Regions from separate parts of the Tistrella bauzanensis genome, predicted to be linked through region 2. Evidence: riboswitches for the same ligand, from Rfam matches in the RefSeq annotation. Region 2 holds a riboswitch; the other holds the start of a gene.

Region 1 (4,117 bases), on a different contig from region 2:
TGAAATGGGGCTTGGCGTGATACCCTGGTCGCCGCTGGCAAGCGGCGTGCTCAGCGGTAAATACAGCCGGTCGGATCTGGGGCGCGACGCCGGGGCGGCGACCACCACTACCCGCCGCGATTTCGCCAGGGCGAACGGCGCGTTGACCGCGCGGTCGCTGGCGATCGCGGATGTCGTGAGGGCCGTGGCGGCAGCCTGTGGCGCCACGGCGTCGCAGGTGGCGCTGGCCTGGACGATGTTGAACGGCGCGGTGGCCGCCCCGATCATCGGCGCGCGGACGGTTCAGCAGCTCGATGAAAATCTGGGGGCGCTGGCGGTCAGGCTCGATGACGCTCAGCGCCGGCAACTGGCAGAGGTGAGCGCGATCGATCCGGGCTTCCCGCACGAGATGCTGGCACGCGCGACCACCCGCGCGGTGATGTCGGGCGGGGTGACAGTCGTCGGCCGTTGACGGTGGTGGCGCCGTTGACCGTGACTCAGGATACCGGCTCGGCGGCGGCCGCCGGCGACAGCCGTTCCCCCCGGCGCAGCATCTGGCCTCGGCCGACGGCGATGCCCATCTCCAGGCTGGCGGCGATGCGGCCGGCCCGGTCGATCAGCAGGGCGGCGCCGGCCTCGGTGCAGATGGCGGTGACGGTGTCGCGAAACAGTGCCAGCCAATGATCGAAATCGGCACCGCTGATCGGCAGCGGCAGATGCGCCGGCATCGGCCGGCCATGATAATCGCCGGTCATCAGCGCCACCGATGACCAGAACCGGCGCATCTGCGCCAGATGCGCCGGCCAGCGCTCGTCGGCGATGTGGGCCGCGAAAATCGGGCCGAGCACCGGATCGACGCGGATCCGGTCATAGAAACTGTCGACGACCCGGGCGATGACCGTTTCGGTCAGGCCGGTTTCCTCGATGATCCGGACGGTCAGCGCGGCCCGCCGTTCGGGGCCGCCCTCGGGGTGCAGCGACATCGCAGAGCCTCATCATTCAATGCATTGCATATACATCTTATGGGCTCACCCCGACGGGATGACAAGCGGCGGGGCCGGCCTGCGACCACCGGTCACGTGGCGGCACGGAACAGCAGATCGCCGACCGGCCGGCCCTGTTTCAGATGCTCGTCCACGATGCGGGCGGCGGCGGCGGCATCGGGCACCGCACACCAGTATCCGCCGGGATGCAGGGTCAGAACCGGCCCGCGATTGCAGGGGAACAGGCAGCGGCTGCGGGTCATCATCACCCGGTCGGTGGCTTTTGCGCGCAGACCCGCCGCTTCCAGCGCCGCCAGCAACGCCGTCCAGACCGGCCCCGAACCGCGATGGGCACAGCGTGGCCCGTCACAGGCAAAGATGTGATGGGCATGATCCGGCGGGTCGTTCCATGACGGCCTGGTGTCGATGGCGGGGCTGTTGCGGATGTTGTCGTGGTCGCTGGCGGCGATGCGCGCGGCGATCGCGTCGATGAAAAGCGGGTCGCCCTCCACCGGGGCGCTGAAGCTGATGTCGAGGGTGATGGCATGGCGCTGTGCCCAATCATGCAGGGCACCCGGCAGCCAGCCACGCAGGCTCATCTCGGCCGGCACCACCAGATCGACCAGCAGCACCGTGCGATGGCCGCCGCCGGCCAGGTCGCCAAGCGCGCCCGAGACGGCTGGTACCGCCAGTTCGGTGAAGGCCAGCACCACCGGCCCGTCAAAGCCTGAGATGTCCCGCAGCCGGGCGGCCACCGCCGCGCGCAGGGTTTCCAGCCGGCGCGGGCTGCCCTGGCCGCGTCGCACCAGCAGGATGACCGCGTCGTGGTCGATCCGGGCAATCGTCGGTGAGGCTGGCGTCGGCGAGGCTGACGTCGTGTGGTCAGCCTGCATCGCGGCCGCGATCTGCGAATGGCCGATAACGGTTTGATGTATCTATATAAATCGCCATCTCTGCACCGTCACCAGTCGCCTCCGCCGAAACGGATCGGCGGTCCATGGGTCAATGGCTGACAGCGGAGGTGGGTGCGGCGATGTCCGGGGGGCGGCATATGGGGCGGGCTGTCCGGCGGGTCCGGAACAGCCGCATGCGCGGCCCTGGATCAGCGCGCACCGCCCTCCGCGGCTTGCCGGTCGTGTCGCAGGCTGGTTTCCGGGCTCGACTGCGGGAGGCGTGCAGAACCATGTCATGGTCCTGATCCTCCGGGCCCGTGCCTTCCCAGGTGCCCGGCCGATGCTGGCGGGGTAAAACCCAGTGGCTGCGACGGGCTTGCCGCGTGTCCTACCGTTGCGGGGGCAGCGTCGGCTTCCGCCATGCCGGATCGGGTGATCCGGGATCGCGTGCCGACTTCCCAATTCTCCGCGAGTAACCCTGATCGGGCCACTCGACGGCACCTGTGCAGCGCTGATGCTAGACTGCCGGACCTGCGTCTGCAACGCGTTTTCACGGCGTCGACGAGACCGGAATGGCGTCGGCCGGTTCGCCATGCGGTCTGAAGACAGCGGATTGACGGCGGCCCCCACACGCCTCTACCGTTGCCCCGACCCGATTGAACCAACGCGAGGCGCGCATGAGCACCCGGTCGAAAATACCTGCGACGATCGTCACCGGCTTTCTCGGCGCGGGAAAGACCACGCTGATCCGGCATCTGATCGAGAATGCCGGCGGTCGGCGTCTGGCGCTGATCGTGAACGAATTTGGCGATGTCGGCATCGATGGCGATCTGCTGAAGGGTTGCGGAATAGACACGTGCCCTGATGAAAACGTGATCGAACTGGCCAATGGCTGCATCTGCTGCACGGTCGCCGATGACTTCCTGCCGACCATGGAAGCGCTGCTGGCCCGCGAGCCGCGCCCCGATCACATCATCATCGAAACCAGCGGGCTGGCGTTGCCTAAGCCGCTGGTACAGGCCTTCGCCTGGCCGTCGGTGAAGACCCTGGCGACGGTCGATGGCGTGATCGCGGTGGTCGATGGCGCGGCGCTCGCCGAAGGCCGGGTTGCCAATGACCCGGAGGCGCTGGATCGTCAGCGCGCCGCCGATACCTCGCTCGACCATGAGGCCGAGGTCGACGAGCTGTTCGAGGATCAACTGGCCTGCGCCGATATGGTGATCGTGACCAAGACCGATCTGCTGGATGCGGCCGGTCTGGCCCGTGCCCATGCGGCGATCGCGCCCGAATTGCGGCCGGCGACCCGGGTGATCGAGGCGGCAGAGGGCAGGGTCGACCCCGCCGTGCTGCTGGGGATCGGCGCCGCGGCCGAGGATGACATCGCGTCGCGACCCAGCCATCACGACGGCACCAGCGAGGAAGAGCACGGCCATGACGCCTTTGCGAGCTTCGTGGTCGAGCTTCCGGACGGCATGAGTCCTGATGACATCAGCCGGCGGATCGCGGCGGCGGTGGCCGATCATCCGATCTATCGGGTAAAGGGTTTCGTTTCAGTCACAAACAAGCCGATGCGGCTGGTGGTCCAGGGCGTGGGGCCACGGCTTCAGCAGCATTTCGACCGGCCCTGGGGTGCCGGCGAGGCCCGGCGGTCGCGGCTGGTGGTGATCGGCGCGCAGGGGCTGGATGCCGGGGCGGTTGCTGCCGCACTCGGCGGACGGACCGCGGCCTAGGGCCGGGCGGGGCGGCCCCCGATGCATCTGCTGGCAGCCGAACCCGGCCGGATCGACGATGGCGACGAAGCCATCGACCTGCGCCAGAGCCCGGCCGAAATGGTGGTGGTCACCGCCGCCGACACAGAACTTGCCTGCCTGTCGGCAGCGCGGGACCGGCTGGGCGATGCCGCACCCGGGCTGCGGCTGGTCAATCTTCAGCGCCTGAAGCACCCGATGTCGGTGGATCTGTGGGTGGACCGGACGCTGGCCCATGCCCGGCTGGTGATCGTGCGCCTGCTTGGCGGCACCGCCTATTGGCCCTATGGGCTGGAGCGGCTGACCCAGATCGCCCGCGCCCGGCCGATCGCCCTGGTGGTGATCCCCGGCGACGACAAGCCCGATGCCTCGCTCGACGGGCTGTCGACGGTGTCGCCGGCGGAGCGGCGGCGGGTGCTGGCCTATTTCTCGGGCAATGGCGTCGGCAATGCCTGCGGGCTGCTGCTCCATGCCCAGCATCTGCTGGGGCGGCGCGCCGAACCGGGCCCGGCGC
Region 2 (4,117 bases):
GTGACCTCCAGCCCGACAGCGTTCAGGCCGATCGCGGCCGGGTCATGCGTGGGCGTCACAATCGTCATCCAAGCTGCGCCAGACCCAGAGCCAGCACCACCAGACCGCTGCACAGGCCGGCGATGCGCGGCGCCGACGCCGCCGCCTCGACCGAGACGAAGCGCAGCGTGCCGTCATAGCCGCGCACGCCAAGCCCGGTGTTCATCCGCTGGGCGCGGTCCAGCACCCGCGGCAGCAGGCAGGCCAGCAAGCGGCCGTTGGAACGGATCATCCGCCGCGCGCCCTCATGCCCCAGCCGGGCGGCCTGGGCGCGCTGGCCGGCTTCCAGACAATCGAGCACCAGCCAGATGATCCGGAACATCATCAGCGCGATGTCGCCGATATCGCCGGCCAGCCCGCGGCGTTGAAACAATTGCAGGATGCTGGTCAAAGGCGTGGTCAGCGCCAGGGCCAGCAATGCCGTCACGCAGGTCAGGCTCCGCTGCCCGACGAACAGCGCCTGAAGCCGCGCCTCCGGGCCGGCGATGCCGAACACCGGCCAGCCGGTCGACAGATCCAGCGTCACCATCTGCGCCAGCGTCGAGGTGGCGATGAACCCGACCGGAACCATCGCCGCCCGCGCCAGATCGCCCGGCCGCACCCGTGCACCTGCCAGCAACGCCGCCACCAGACCGGCCAGGATGATCACCTGCCCGGCCCAGCCGGCGGCCAGCAGCGACACCAGCATCAACCCGGTGCAGACAACCAGCTTCTCCGCCGCCGGCCAGTGCCGCCAGCGGTTGGTATGGGCGCTGCGGTCAATGGCGCGCATTGCCGCTCCGCAGCGGCGCATCGACGGCGGGCGTGGCAGCCCCGGTCGCGCCATCCTCTGCCGCATCGCGCCGCCCGCGCCGCAGCCCGAAATAATAGCCCAGCAACCCGGCGCCGATCGCGGCCTGAAGCGCGAACAGCAGGCTTTCGATCTCGCCGCTCGGCGGCTCCCACAACGGGCTCGCCCAGGGCTGATAATCGGGATGGATCTCGGTGATCATCGCCTCGGCCTCACCATCGGCGCCGGCGAATTCCACGGTGCCGGGCGGGTGGATCAGCAGCGGTGCGATCGCCAGCGCCGCCACGGCGGCCAGCATCGCCAGATTGCGCTTGATCATGATGCGACCTTTCCAGCGGCTGCGCGGCCGCGCAGCACGTTCAGGCTCAACAGCTCGCTGCGGCTGTAGCGGCCCAGCATGTTGAACACCACCGCGGTCAGCAGCCCTTCGCTGATCGCCAGCGGGATCTGAGTGATCGCGAAGATGCCGAGGAATTTCGAAGCGGCACCGGCCACCCCGCCCGCCGGATCAGGAAAGGCGATCGCCAGTTGCAGCGAGGTGGTGACATAGGTCGCAAGGTCGCCCAGCGTCGCCGCGAAGAAGATCGCGAGGGCCGCACTCAGTCCGGCGCCGGTCATGCCGCGAAAGATGCCCCAGGCCACGAACGGCCCGACGATCGCCATCGAGAAAATATTGGCGCCAAGCGTGGTCAGCCCGCCATGGGCCAGCAGCAGCGCCTGGAACAGCAGCACGATCGCGCCAAGCACCGTGGTGACGGTGGGGCCGAACAGCGCGGAGGCGAGCCCGGTGCCGGTGGGATGCGAGCAACTACCGGTCACGGATGGCAGTTTCAGTGCCGACAACACGAAGACATAGGCACCCGATGCGGCCAGCAGCAGCTTGACCTCGGGCTTGTCGCGCACAAGCGTCACGATGCGGCGCGCGCCGGCAATGACAAAGGGTGCTGAAACCAGGCCCCAGCCCACGGCGTGCGTCGCGGGCAGATAGCCTTCCATAATATGCATGCCGATCCTCCGAAGCCTGATCGAGCCTCTTCACACGGCAAGGCCTTCGGAGATGCCCGGCGATCCGCCAGTATATCCCGCCCCCATCCGAACGCCCCGTTCGAAGAGTGGCCCTGTCAGACGCGAAGGCAGGTCTCCTGGCTCGCGGGTCATCATCCGTCGCCGGCCTTCCCAGTGTCCCGACCCGGAGTCCCCGGTGGCCGGTATCCCAGTGGCCAGTCTTGCCCAGTGGTATAGCAGGGCGACAGACTCTCCGCTTACAGTTGCGGGGGCAGCCATGGCTTCGCGGGCGACCGCCCGCTTCCATGTTCCCTTTTCACCGCCCTGGCAGCGCCCTTCTGAGCGCCGGCATGGCAGACCTTCGTGACCGGATTGTGATCTGTGGTTGCGCCATGTGTCAAGCGGCCGGCCACCGCGATCGTTGCACAAGCCTTCAAGACCTGCGCTCACCACCCGCTTAAGGTCGCGCGGCACGCAGACAGGCGGCCATTGCGCGATCAGACGACAGGAGGTCCGAAAAATGACGACACAGACGGGGTTTATCGGTCTGGGGGTGATGGGGCAGCCGATGGCGCTGAACCTGGCGCGGGCCGGGATAGGGCTGATCGTGTGGAATCGCACCAGTTCACGCGCGCAGGCCCTGGCCGATGCCGGCGCCGAGGTGGCGGCCACCCCGGCGCAGGTGTTCAGACGCGCCCATGTCGTTTTCCTGATGATGATGGACGGGGTGTCGATGGATGCCGTGCTGGGTCGTGGTACACCGGGCCTTGCGGCCAACGTCCGCGGCCGGATCATCGTTCACATGGGCACCACCGCCCCCGGCTATTCCCGCGCGCTCGGCGACGATATCCGCGCCGCCGGCGGTGACTATGTCGAGGCGCCGGTCTCGGGCTCGCGCCTGCCGGCCGAGGCCGGACAACTGGTCGCGATGCTGGCGGGCGATCCTGGGCCGGTCGAGATCGTGCGTCCGCTGCTGGCGCCGATGTGCGCGCGGGTGGTCGATTGCGGCGCCGTGCCGTCGGGCCTGCTGATGAAGCTGGCGGTGAACGTGTTCCTGATCACCATGGCCACCGGCCTGACCGAGGCCTTTCATTTCGCGCAACGCCATGACCTCGATCTTGAACGCTTCGTGGCGGTGCTCGATGCCGGGCCGATGGCGAGTGCGGTATCGCGGATGAAGGCCGCCAAGCTGCTGGCCGCCGATTTCACCGTTCAGGCCGGTATCGTCGACGTGCTGAAGAACAACCAGTTGATCGCGGCGGCGGCCCGCGAGGCCGGCATCTCCTCGCCATTGCTCGATGTCTGCCACGCCCTGTTCTCGGAAACCCTGGCCCTTGGTCATGGCGGGCTCGACATGGCGGCGGTGGTGAAGGCCATCGAGGCCCGGACCGGCGCGGTGTCAGCCGGATGACGCCCCCATGGGCCGGGGTCGGGCCTGCGCCGCCGCCCAGCGTGCAGGCGTCAGGCCGACGGAGCCCTTGAACAGCCGCGACATGTGGCTCTGATCGGCGAAACCCGCCTCAAGCGCCGCCTCGGCCAGCGGCAGGCCGCCGGTGATCAGCCGCCGGGCGATATCGATCTGACGCAGCGTTCGGAACCGGCTCGGGCTGGTGCCGAAGGCCTGGCGGAACTGGCGCGCGATCGTCCAGCGATCCAGCCCTGCCACACGCTCGAAGGCCGCCACCGGGTGGCGGATGGCGGGATCGGCGGCGATCATCTCGCGCACCGCCATCATCCGGGCCAGTGCCAGCGGCACCGGCCGGCGTGGCGGCCCGCCGGCATGCCTGTCCAGCAGGCCGGCGATCGTCACCGCCAGATCCACGCGCGCCGCCTCGTCGATCGGCACATCAAGATCGGCGAGCCATTGACCGAGGGCCGGGTCGCGGCCGGCGGCCGGAACCACCGGATCGGCCACGAACGGCAATGCCCGCCCGCCCAGCGCCTGCTGCACCAGCGCCGGATCGATATAGACGATCCGATAGCCGAACCCGTCATCGGTGGCGGCGGCGCCATCATGCAGTTCATCCGGGTGCAGGATATGGGTCTCGCCCGGCAGGCACAGACGCCGCGCACCGCGATAGCGGAACGACTGCACGCCCCGGGTGGTGATGCCGATCGCATAGGTATCGTGACGATGGGGCGCGAAGGCCGGGCCGTTGAACCCCGCCTCCAGCCGTTCGATGCCGGCGCCGCCCTGGCCGATCCGCAAGGTCACGCCCGCGCGCAGGCGCCCGGTCTCGACGCCGGCCGCGCGCGGCGCATCGGCGGGATGCGGCGCATCGG

What was found. A riboswitch is a leader RNA that binds a small molecule or an ion and turns the genes downstream of it on or off. The one in region 2 is predicted to bind cobalamin.
Region 1: linked by a shared signal. The riboswitch ahead of IEW15_RS04500 ((2Fe-2S) ferredoxin domain-containing protein) and the one ahead of IEW15_RS22500 (energy-coupling factor ABC transporter permease) in region 2 are both predicted to bind cobalamin.

Annotation. Positions count from the first base shown of each region.
Region 1 is NZ_BMDZ01000006.1:78,194-82,310, reverse strand. Features, by position in the region: gene IEW15_RS04510 (aldo/keto reductase) at 1-451, shown strand, start outside; gene IEW15_RS04505 (group III truncated hemoglobin) at 477-962, opposite strand; gene IEW15_RS04500 ((2Fe-2S) ferredoxin domain-containing protein) at 1,055-1,855, opposite strand; cobalamin riboswitch at 2,089-2,375, opposite strand; gene cobW (cobalamin biosynthesis protein CobW) at 2,533-3,585, shown strand; gene cobN (cobaltochelatase subunit CobN) at 3,607-4,117, shown strand, end outside.
Region 2 is NZ_BMDZ01000086.1:10,590-14,706, forward strand. Features, by position in the region: gene IEW15_RS22485 (energy-coupling factor ABC transporter ATP-binding protein) at 1-59, opposite strand, end outside; gene IEW15_RS22490 (CbiQ family ECF transporter T component) at 65-811, opposite strand; gene IEW15_RS22495 (energy-coupling factor ABC transporter substrate-binding protein) at 798-1,148, opposite strand; gene IEW15_RS22500 (energy-coupling factor ABC transporter permease) at 1,145-1,834, opposite strand; cobalamin riboswitch at 1,945-2,212, opposite strand; gene IEW15_RS22505 (NAD(P)-dependent oxidoreductase) at 2,355-3,245, shown strand; gene IEW15_RS22510 (AraC family transcriptional regulator) at 3,234-4,117, opposite strand, start outside.